One region of the Streptomyces sp. NPDC086989 genome, then DNA from elsewhere that is predicted to be linked to it. Evidence: riboswitches for the same ligand, from Rfam matches in the RefSeq annotation. Region 1 holds a riboswitch; the other holds the start of a gene.
The links. Region 1 has a riboswitch for S-adenosylmethionine ahead of ACIPK4_RS10610 (aminotransferase class V-fold PLP-dependent enzyme). Riboswitches for the same ligand answer to the same signal wherever they lie in the genome.
Positions count from the first base shown of each region.

Region 2: it holds a riboswitch for S-adenosylmethionine, as region 1 does, so the genes downstream of both, thrC (threonine synthase) here and ACIPK4_RS10610 (aminotransferase class V-fold PLP-dependent enzyme) in region 1, are expected to answer to the same signal.

Region 1 is NZ_JBIVAL010000004.1:205,192-209,458, reverse strand. It holds gene ACIPK4_RS10620 (rhomboid family intramembrane serine protease) at 1-513, shown strand, start outside; gene ACIPK4_RS10615 (Lrp/AsnC family transcriptional regulator) at 510-791, shown strand; gene ACIPK4_RS10610 (aminotransferase class V-fold PLP-dependent enzyme) at 1,104-2,567, opposite strand; SAM riboswitch class IV at 2,799-2,915, opposite strand; gene trpD (anthranilate phosphoribosyltransferase) at 3,002-4,066, opposite strand; gene ACIPK4_RS10600 (ubiquinol-cytochrome c reductase cytochrome b subunit) at 4,233-4,267, opposite strand, start outside.
Region 2 is NZ_JBIVAL010000001.1:103,020-107,286, reverse strand. It holds gene ACIPK4_RS00560 (MoaD/ThiS family protein) at 228-506, opposite strand; gene thrC (threonine synthase) at 543-1,832, opposite strand; SAM riboswitch class I at 1,850-1,999, opposite strand; gene ACIPK4_RS00550 (glucosyl-3-phosphoglycerate synthase) at 2,195-3,172, shown strand; gene ACIPK4_RS00545 (trehalose-6-phosphate synthase) at 3,218-4,267, shown strand, end outside.

The DNA of each region.
Region 1 (4,267 bases):
CGGGCCCTGCTGACTCCGCTCACCGCGCTGTTCGTGCACGGCAGCTGGCTCCACCTGCTCGGCAACATGCTCTTCCTCTACGTCTTCGGCGTGATGACGCAGGAGCGGATGGGGCGGCCGGAGTTCCTGGCCTTCTACATCTGTACGGGTTACCTGGCGCTGGCGGCGTACGCGGCGGCCAACGCCGCCTCGGCCCAGACCCTGGTCGGCGCGTCGGGCGCGATCTCGGCGGTCCTGGGCGCGTTCCTGTGCCTGTTCCCCCGGGCGAGGGTGACGAGCCTGTTCCCGTTCCTCTTCTTCCTGCCGCTGCGGTTCCCCGCGTGGATCGTGCTGATGTTCTGGTTCGGCCTGCAGTGGCTGGCGGCGCACCGCGCGGGGAGCGGTCCGGGGGTGGCGTACCTGGCCCACGTCGTGGGCTTCTCGCTGGGCTTCGTCTACGCGTGGGTGCGCTATCGGCGTACGACTAGAGTGAGGCGACCAGCGACGGCCACCGAGGGAGACAGCCAGCCGTGATCACCGCGATCGTGCTCATCAAGACCAGCGTGGACCGCATCCCCGAGATCGCCGAGTCCATCGCCGCGCTGGACAGTGTCAGCGAGGTCTACTCCGTCACCGGGACGTACGACCTGATCGCCCTGGTCCGCGTGGCCCGCCACGAGAACCTGGCGGACATCATCCCGGGCCGCATCAGCAAGATCCCGGGCGTGGAGGCGACGGACACCCACGTGGCGTTCCGCACCTACTCCCAGCACGACCTGGAAGCGGCCTTCGCCATCGGCCTGGACGCGTAGCGCGTAGCCCGACACTCCGGGCCGGGTCACGGTCCCGGAAGACTCCCGCCGGGCGGCGCCACCCGGCCGTCGGCCGGCCGGAAGACGCAGCCGCGCAGGTATCCGGCGAGGCCACCGCCGATGCGGGCGACGTATGCGCGGACCCCGGCGCCCGCCCCCGCCCGTCACCCCGCTCCGAAACCCGCCACTTCCGGCCCAGGGCCACTCCGGTCGCGCCGCACCGGGCCGCGCCCCGGCCCCACCGGGCAGCGGCCTGCCCACGCTCGCGCGGACGGCCGGTACCGGGCCCCGCACGTCATGGTCGGCAGCGTGTCACACCGCCGGGACGCAGCGGCCCTCTTCGGTGCGGTACTGCCACTTGGCGCCGTCCGCGACGAGCTCCTTGACGGCCCGCACGAACCGCTCCACGTGCTCGTCGGGGGTACCGGCGCCGAAGCTGACACGGATGGCGTTGAGGGTGGGGGTCCCCCCGGACGAAGTCTGGGCGAGCTCGCCCGGGCCGGCCTCCGGGGCTCCGCACTCGCCCTGGGCCTGCGGCTCGCTGCCGAGCAGGGTGCGGACCAGCGGGTGGGCGCAGAACAGGCCGTCGCGGACGCCGATCCCGTACTCCGCCGACAGCGCGGCAGCGAAGTGCGAGCTGTTCCAGCCGCCCACGACGAAGGAGATGACGCCGACGCGCGGGGCGTCGTCGCCGAAGAGGGAGAGCACGCGCACGGCGGGGACCTCGGCCAGGCCTTCGCGGACCTTCGCGATGAGGTGCCGCTCGCGGGCGACGAGGTCCTCGAAGCCGGCCTCGGTCAGGGCCCTGCAGGCCGAGGCGATGGAGTAGACGCCGATGACGTTCGGGGAGCCGGCCTCGTGGCGGGCGGCCGTCGTGTGCCACTCGACGTCGACGCCGCCGTCCTCGCGACGGGCGACCTTGCGGGAGGCGCCGCCGCCGGCCAGGTACGGCTGCGCCTGCTGGAGCCAGTCCGCGCGGCCGGCCAGCACGCCCGAGCCGAACGGCGCGTACAGCTTGTGCCCGGAGAAGGCCACCCAGTCCACGTCCAGCTCCTGTACGGAGACGGGGTGGTGCGGGGCCAGCTGGGCGGCGTCCAGGACGATCCGCGCGCCGTGGGCGTGCGCGGCCGCGGCGAGCTCCTTCACCGGCCACAGTTCACCGGTGACGTTGGACGCGCCGGTGACGCAGACCAGGGCCGGGCCCTGGGGGCCTCCCCTGCCCGAGCGAGGCAGGGAGCCCGGGGAAGGCTCGCGGTCGGCGAGCGCGCGCTCCAGGATTTCGACGGCCTGGTCCGGGGTCCGCGGGGCGTCGAGGTAGGTGACCTGGGCGTTCGTCCACGGCAGCAGCGAGGCGTGGTGCTCGGTCTCGAAGACGAACACCTCGCAGTCCGCGGGGAGTGCGGCGGCGAGCAGGTTCAGCGAGTCGGTGGTGGAGCGGGTGAAGACCACCTGGTCGGCGGGCCGGCAGTCGAGGAACTCGGCGACGGTGGCCCGGCTCTGCTCGAAGAGGTCAGTGGAGAGCTGGGAGAGGTACCCGGCCCCGCGGTGGACGCTGCCGTAGTAGGGGGCGTACGCGGCGACGTCGTCCCAGACCCGCTGGAGGGCGGGGGCGCTGGCCGCGTAGTCCAGGGCCGCGTACGTGACCTCGCCGCCGGTGACGAGGGGGACGGTCACGTCCCGGCCGAGGACCGGCAGCGGCCGGGCACAGGCGGGGCCGGCGGTGGGGGGCACGGCGGAGGCGGTGGTGGCGACGACGGTGTTCGGGTACGTGGACATGGCGGTATCTCCCGGCAGGACAGGCTGAATGGCTTCGGAGGGCCCGTACGTGGGTGCACGGATGCACGGCGCGCGGGTACGCGGATGCACGTGTGCCAGTGGTACGGGAGTTGCCTCGACGCGCGGACGACTCGGGGCCGCACGGAGGGTGAAGAAGGGGCGGAGTCGCCCTATCGCATTCGCTTGCTCACGGAAAAGCTCCTCGGGAGACCAGGACCCCTGGTGTCGAGGGATCCGCGCTTGCCGTAGGCCTTTGTGGCTACGACCTGGTCATCACCCGGGGCACCCCGCCACGGAAGGAGGGTTGCCGGACAGCAAGCCGGGGCCGAAACGCTGTCACTCGTGACCTGGTCAGCATCCTGCCACAAGATCCCCGGCGCACAAGGCCCCGGTCCGCATGCTGGACCGGGGTCATGGGCGCCGTAGCCGGGGGCCTATGCGTTGCTGGCTGCCACCCAGCGGTCCAGGGCCGCCTTCGCCGCCCCCGAGTCGATGGACTCGGCCGCGCGGGTGATCGCCGCGCGGATCTCGTCCTCCAGGGAGCCCGTGCCCGGGTCCAGCGCCACCAGGGCCGCCGCCGAGTTCAGCAGGACCGCGTCGCGGACCGGGCCGGTCTCGCCGGCCAGCAGGCGGCGGGCGACGTCCGCGTTGTACGAGGCGTCCGCGCCGCGCAGCGCCGAGACGTCGACCAGCGGGATGCCCACGTCACGCGGGTCGAACGGCTGCTCGTCCACCCGGCCGTCGCGGACCCACCACACCCGGGAGGTGGCCGTGGTCGTCAGTTCGTCCAGGCCGTCGTCGCCGCGGAACACCAGCGCCGAGGAGCCGCGCTCCGCCAGCACGCCCGCCACGATGGGCGCCACCCGCGGGTCCGCCACGCCCGTGGCCTGCGCCCGCACCCGCGCCGGGTTGGTCAGCGGGCCGAGGAAGTTGAAGGTGGTCCGGATGCCCAGCTCCTTGCGGGCCGCGGCCACGTGCCGCAGCGCCGGGTGGAACTTCACCGCGAAGCAGAAGGTGATGCCGGCCTGCTCCGCGACCTCGACCACCCGCGCCGGGGTGAGGTCCAGGTTGACGCCGAGCTTCTCCAGCACGTCCGAGGACCCGCTCGCGGAGGACGCGGCGCGGTTGCCGTGCTTGACCACCTTGGCGCCCGTACCGGCCACCACGATCGACGACATCGTCGAGATGTTCACCGTTTTGGCCCCGTCGCCGCCGGTGCCGACGATGTCCACCGTCCGGCCCGGCACCTCGATCAGGTTGGCGTGCCCGTACATGGACCGGACGAGGCCGTTGATCTCCGCGACGGTCTCCCCCTTGGCCCGCAGTGCCACCGCGAAACCGGCGATCTGGGCGTCGGTGGCCTCGCCGCGCATGATCCGGTCCATGGCCCAGGCCGTTTCCTCGGCGCGCAGGTCCTGACCGGTCAGCAGGGCGTCGAGGAGACCCGGCCAGCTGCCGGCCGCCACGCTGTCGCCGCCTGCCGGGGTCGCAACGTTCATGGTCCGCTCCTGCTGTCCGTCGGCCACCCGGTCCCGGGGCCCACTCGAATGGGAAGGAGATCAGCCTATCCAGCCCCGGGGACGGCAAAGAGCCCCGTCCAGACACTGGACGGGGCTCTCGCCGTGGCGACACCGGGACTGACCTGAATCAGCCCCTCAGGTGGGATCAGTGGTGGCCGTGGCCGCTCTGGATCTCCTTGT
Region 2 (4,267 bases), on a different contig from region 1:
CATTGAAATAGAGTGAAAAGTTGGCATATTCCCGGGCAACTCGGACCCGGCATATCTCGCCAAAGCCCCATACCGCACGCGCACATTGACTCAATGTCAACCCTCACGCGACCCGCTCATATGCGGCGGGCAAGTCCAGCGGAGGGGACTTCCCCAACTCTACCGCGCCCAACCAAGCAGAATTACCCCCTCCGCTTTTACCGGAGGGGGTAATTCAGGTTCTTGCGTCAGCAGCCGCCGGCGACGGCGGGAATGATCGACACACCCGCGCCGTCCGGCGTCACCGCGTCCAGACCGCCCTCGAAGCGCACGTCGTCGTCATTGACGTAGACGTTCACGAAACGGCGCAGCTTGCCCTGGTCGTCCAGGACGCGCGCTGCGATGCCCGGGTGGCTCGCCTCCAGGGACGCGATGACCTCGGAGAGGGTCGCGCCCTCGGCCGTGACCTCGGCCCGGCCGCCGGTGTAGGTGCGCAGGATGGTGGGGATGCGGACGTTGACGCTCATGGCGCTACTGCCTTTCCGGTAGGGCGAGGGGGATGGTCAGGCCAGGCCGGCGGCGCGGAACGCGTCCAGGCTCGGGCGGATGGTGGCGGTCTGCCCGCTGTCCGCGGCCACCGCCTCCAGGGTCTTGAGGCCGTCACCGGTGTTGAGGACGACCGTGGTCAGCGCCGGGTCGAGCTGCCCGTTCTCGATGAGCTTCCTGGTCACGCCGACGGTCACGCCGCCCGCGGTCTCGGCGAAGATGCCCTCGGTCTGCGCCAGGGTCTTGATGGCCTCGACGACCTGCTCGTCGGTGACGTCCTCGACGTAGCCGCCGGTGCGGCGGGCGATGTCCAGGACGTACGGGCCGTCGGCCGGGTTGCCGATGGCCAGCGACTTGGCGATGGTGTTCGGCTTCTGCGGGCGGACCACGTCGTGGCCGGCCTTGAAGGCGGTGGACACCGGGGAGCAGCCCTCGGCCTGGGCGCCGAAGATCTTGTACGGCTTGTCCTCGACGAGACCGAGCTTGATCAGCTCCTGCAGACCCTTGTCGATCTTCGTCAGCTGCGAGCCGGACGCGATCGGGATCACGATCTGGTCGGGCAGCTGCCAGCCGAGCTGCTCGCAGATCTCGTACGCCAGGGTCTTGGAGCCCTCGCCGTAGTAGGGGCGCAGGTTGACGTTGACGAAGCCCCAGCCCTCGCCCAGCGGGTCGCCGATGAGCTCGGAGCAGAAGCGGTTGACGTCGTCGTAGTTGCCCTCGATGCCGACGAGGTCGCCGCCGTACACACCGGCCATGACGACCTTGCCCTGCTCCAGGTCGTGCGGGATGAACACGCAGGAGCGGAATCCGGCCCGGGCGGCCGCGGCGCCGACTGCGCCGGCCAGGTTGCCGGTGGAGGAGCAGGAGAGGGTGGTGAAGCCGAAGGCGCGGGCGGCCTCGACGGCGATCGCGACCACGCGGTCCTTGAAGGAGTGCGTCGGGTTGCCGGAGTCGTCCTTGACGTACAGCTTGCCGGTGACGCCGAGCTCCTTGGCCAGGTTCTGCGCGTCGACGAGCTTGGTGAAGCCGGGGTTCAGGCTGGGCTTGGAGGCCACGTCCGCGGGGACGGGCAGCAGCGGGGCGTAGCGCCAGATGTTGTCGGGGCCGGCCTCGATCGCGGCGCGCAGCGCCTCGACGTCCTCGGGGGACCCGGTACCGATGGGGAGGTCGTAGGCGACTTCCAGCGGACCGAAGCACTCGACGCAGGCGAAAATGGGTCCGAGTTCGAAACGGGTACCGCACTCCCGACACGAGAGGCCGGTGGCAGGTCCGAGGTCGACAGAGGTGGCAACAGTCTGTGCAGCCATGATGGCGAGGCCCTTTCTCCTCATCTTCCCCATGGCGCACTTCGCCATGAGACGGAATTGGCACCTTCCCTAGCCGGGGACCCCGCTGCCGCAAGCAGGCGTGAGAACCGACTGGAGGGTTGCCGGGGCTTCAACGGGCCGTGTCCCTCTGCCCCTCTGGATGAGCGGTATGGCACCGGATCGCGCGCTCCATGGCGCGGCCGGGCGTTTGTCCGCGGGGACCCCCGGCATGCGGTGGTCCTTCGCGTTGTTCAAGACTGTAACTGAAGGTCCGGGTGGTTGAGACAGCCGTCCGAACCGCGAGATGGATCACTTTTCGGCTGAAAATGCCGAGCGCCGACGATGACCGAGGAGTGCCGAACGTGCTGGAAGAGGTGGAGCGCTGGTTTGCGGACCGCTCCTGGTCCGCGGCCGACCGACCGCTCGACCAGCTGCTTTCCGCCAAGCGGGCGGCGGGCACCACGGTCAGCGTCGTCCTGCCCGCGCTCGACGAGGAGGAGACGGTCGGCGCCATCGTCGAGGTGATCCGGCGCGATCTGATCGACGGGCCGGCGGTGCCGCTCGTCGACGAGCTGGTCGTGATCGACTCGGGCTCCACCGACCGGACCGCGGAGGTGGCCGCGAAGGCCGGGGCCCGGGTGGTGCACCGCGACGAGATCCTGCCGCGGATCCCGGCCCTGCCCGGCAAGGGCGAGGTGCTGTGGCGCTCGCTGCTGGTGACCACCGGCGACGTCGTCTGCTTCGTGGACGCCGACCTGCGGGACTTCTCGTCGGCGTTCGTGTCCGGGATCGTCGGCCCGCTGCTGACGGAGCCGGACGTGCAGTTCGTCAAGGCGATGTACGACCGCCCCTTCGGCGCGGACGCCGACGGGCCCGCCCCCGGCAAGGTCCCCGCCCAGGGGGGCCGGGTGACCGAGCTGGTCGCCCGGCCGCTGCTCAACCTGCACTGGCCGCAGCTGGCCGGGTTCGTGCAGCCGCTGGGGGGCGAGTACGCCGTGCGCCGCTCCCTGCTGGAGCGCCTGCCCTTCCCCGTCGGGTACGGCGTCGAGCTGGGCCTGCTGGTCGACGCGCTGCACACCGTCGGGCTGGACGCGCTGGCCCAGGTGGACGTCGGCGTACGGCTGCACCGCCATCAGGACGGCCGGGCGCTGGGCCGCATGGCCGCGGCGATCTACCGCACGGCCCAGCTGCGCCTCTCGCGCGGGCACCTGGTGCGCCCGGAACTGACCCAGTTCGAGCGCGGGCCGAACGGGTTCGTGCCGCGGACGTACCCCGTGGACACGGAGGAGCGGCCGCCGATGGCCGAGGTCAAGGAGTACTCCGGCCGCAGGGTGGCGTGAGGGAACGGACGTTTGAGCGGGTGGGCCCCGGGCTAGGTTCGCGGCATGGCTTCCCAGGTACTCGTTGCAGCGAACCGCGGCCCGCTCTCCTACGTCCTCGCCGACGACGGCACCCTCACGGCCCGGCGCGGCGGTGGCGGTCTCGTCTCCGGCCTCTCCGCCGCCCTCGCCCGGCAGCCGGAGGCGCTGTGGATCTGCGCGGCGCTGTCGGACGCCGACAGGGAGGCGGTCGGCCGGGGCGTCTCCGAGCCAGGTGTCCGGATGCTGGACATCGATCCCACCACGTACGACGACGCGTACAACGGCATCGCGAACTCGGTGCTGTGGTTCACCCACCACCACCTCTACGACGTCCCGCGCGAGCCGGTCTTCGACGCGGGGTTCCGGCGGCGCTGGGACTCGTACACCGCCTACAACCGGGCCTTCGCCGAGGCCCTGGCCGAGGAGGCCGCCGAGGGCGCCTCGGTCCTGGTGCAGGACTACCACCTGGCACTGGTGCCGGGGCAGCTGCGCGAGCTGCGGCCCGACCTGCGCATCGCGCACTTCACGCACACCCCGTGGGCCTCGCGTGACTTCCTCGCCATGCTGCCGGACGACGTGCGCGGGCAGCTCGTGTGGGGCATGCTCGGCGCGGACCAGCTGGGCTTCCACAGCTGGCGCTGGTCGGCGGAGTTCATCGCCGGGGCGGACCGGGACGACGCGGTCGGCATCGCGCAGCCGCACCTGCCCAGCGGCTCCCCGGAGCGCGGGGTGTGGCACCGCACCTACGCCGCCGACGGGTCCGGCCTCGGTCCGCGGCGCTTCACGGAGGTGCGGCAGTACCCCCTGGGCGTCGACGCGGACGATCTGCGCGCACTCGCGCACCGGCCGGTGGTGGACGACAAGCTGGCCGCCCTGCGGGCCGAGGTCGGCGACCGGGCGACGATCGTCCGCGTGGACCGCACCGAGCTGTCGAAGAACGTCCTGCGCGGGCTGCTGGCCTACCGGGAACTGCTCATCACGCACCCCGAGTGGCGCGAGCGGGTGGTCCACCTGGCCTCGGCGTACCCGTCACGGCAGGACCTGGAGGTCTACCGGGCGTACACGCAGTCGGTG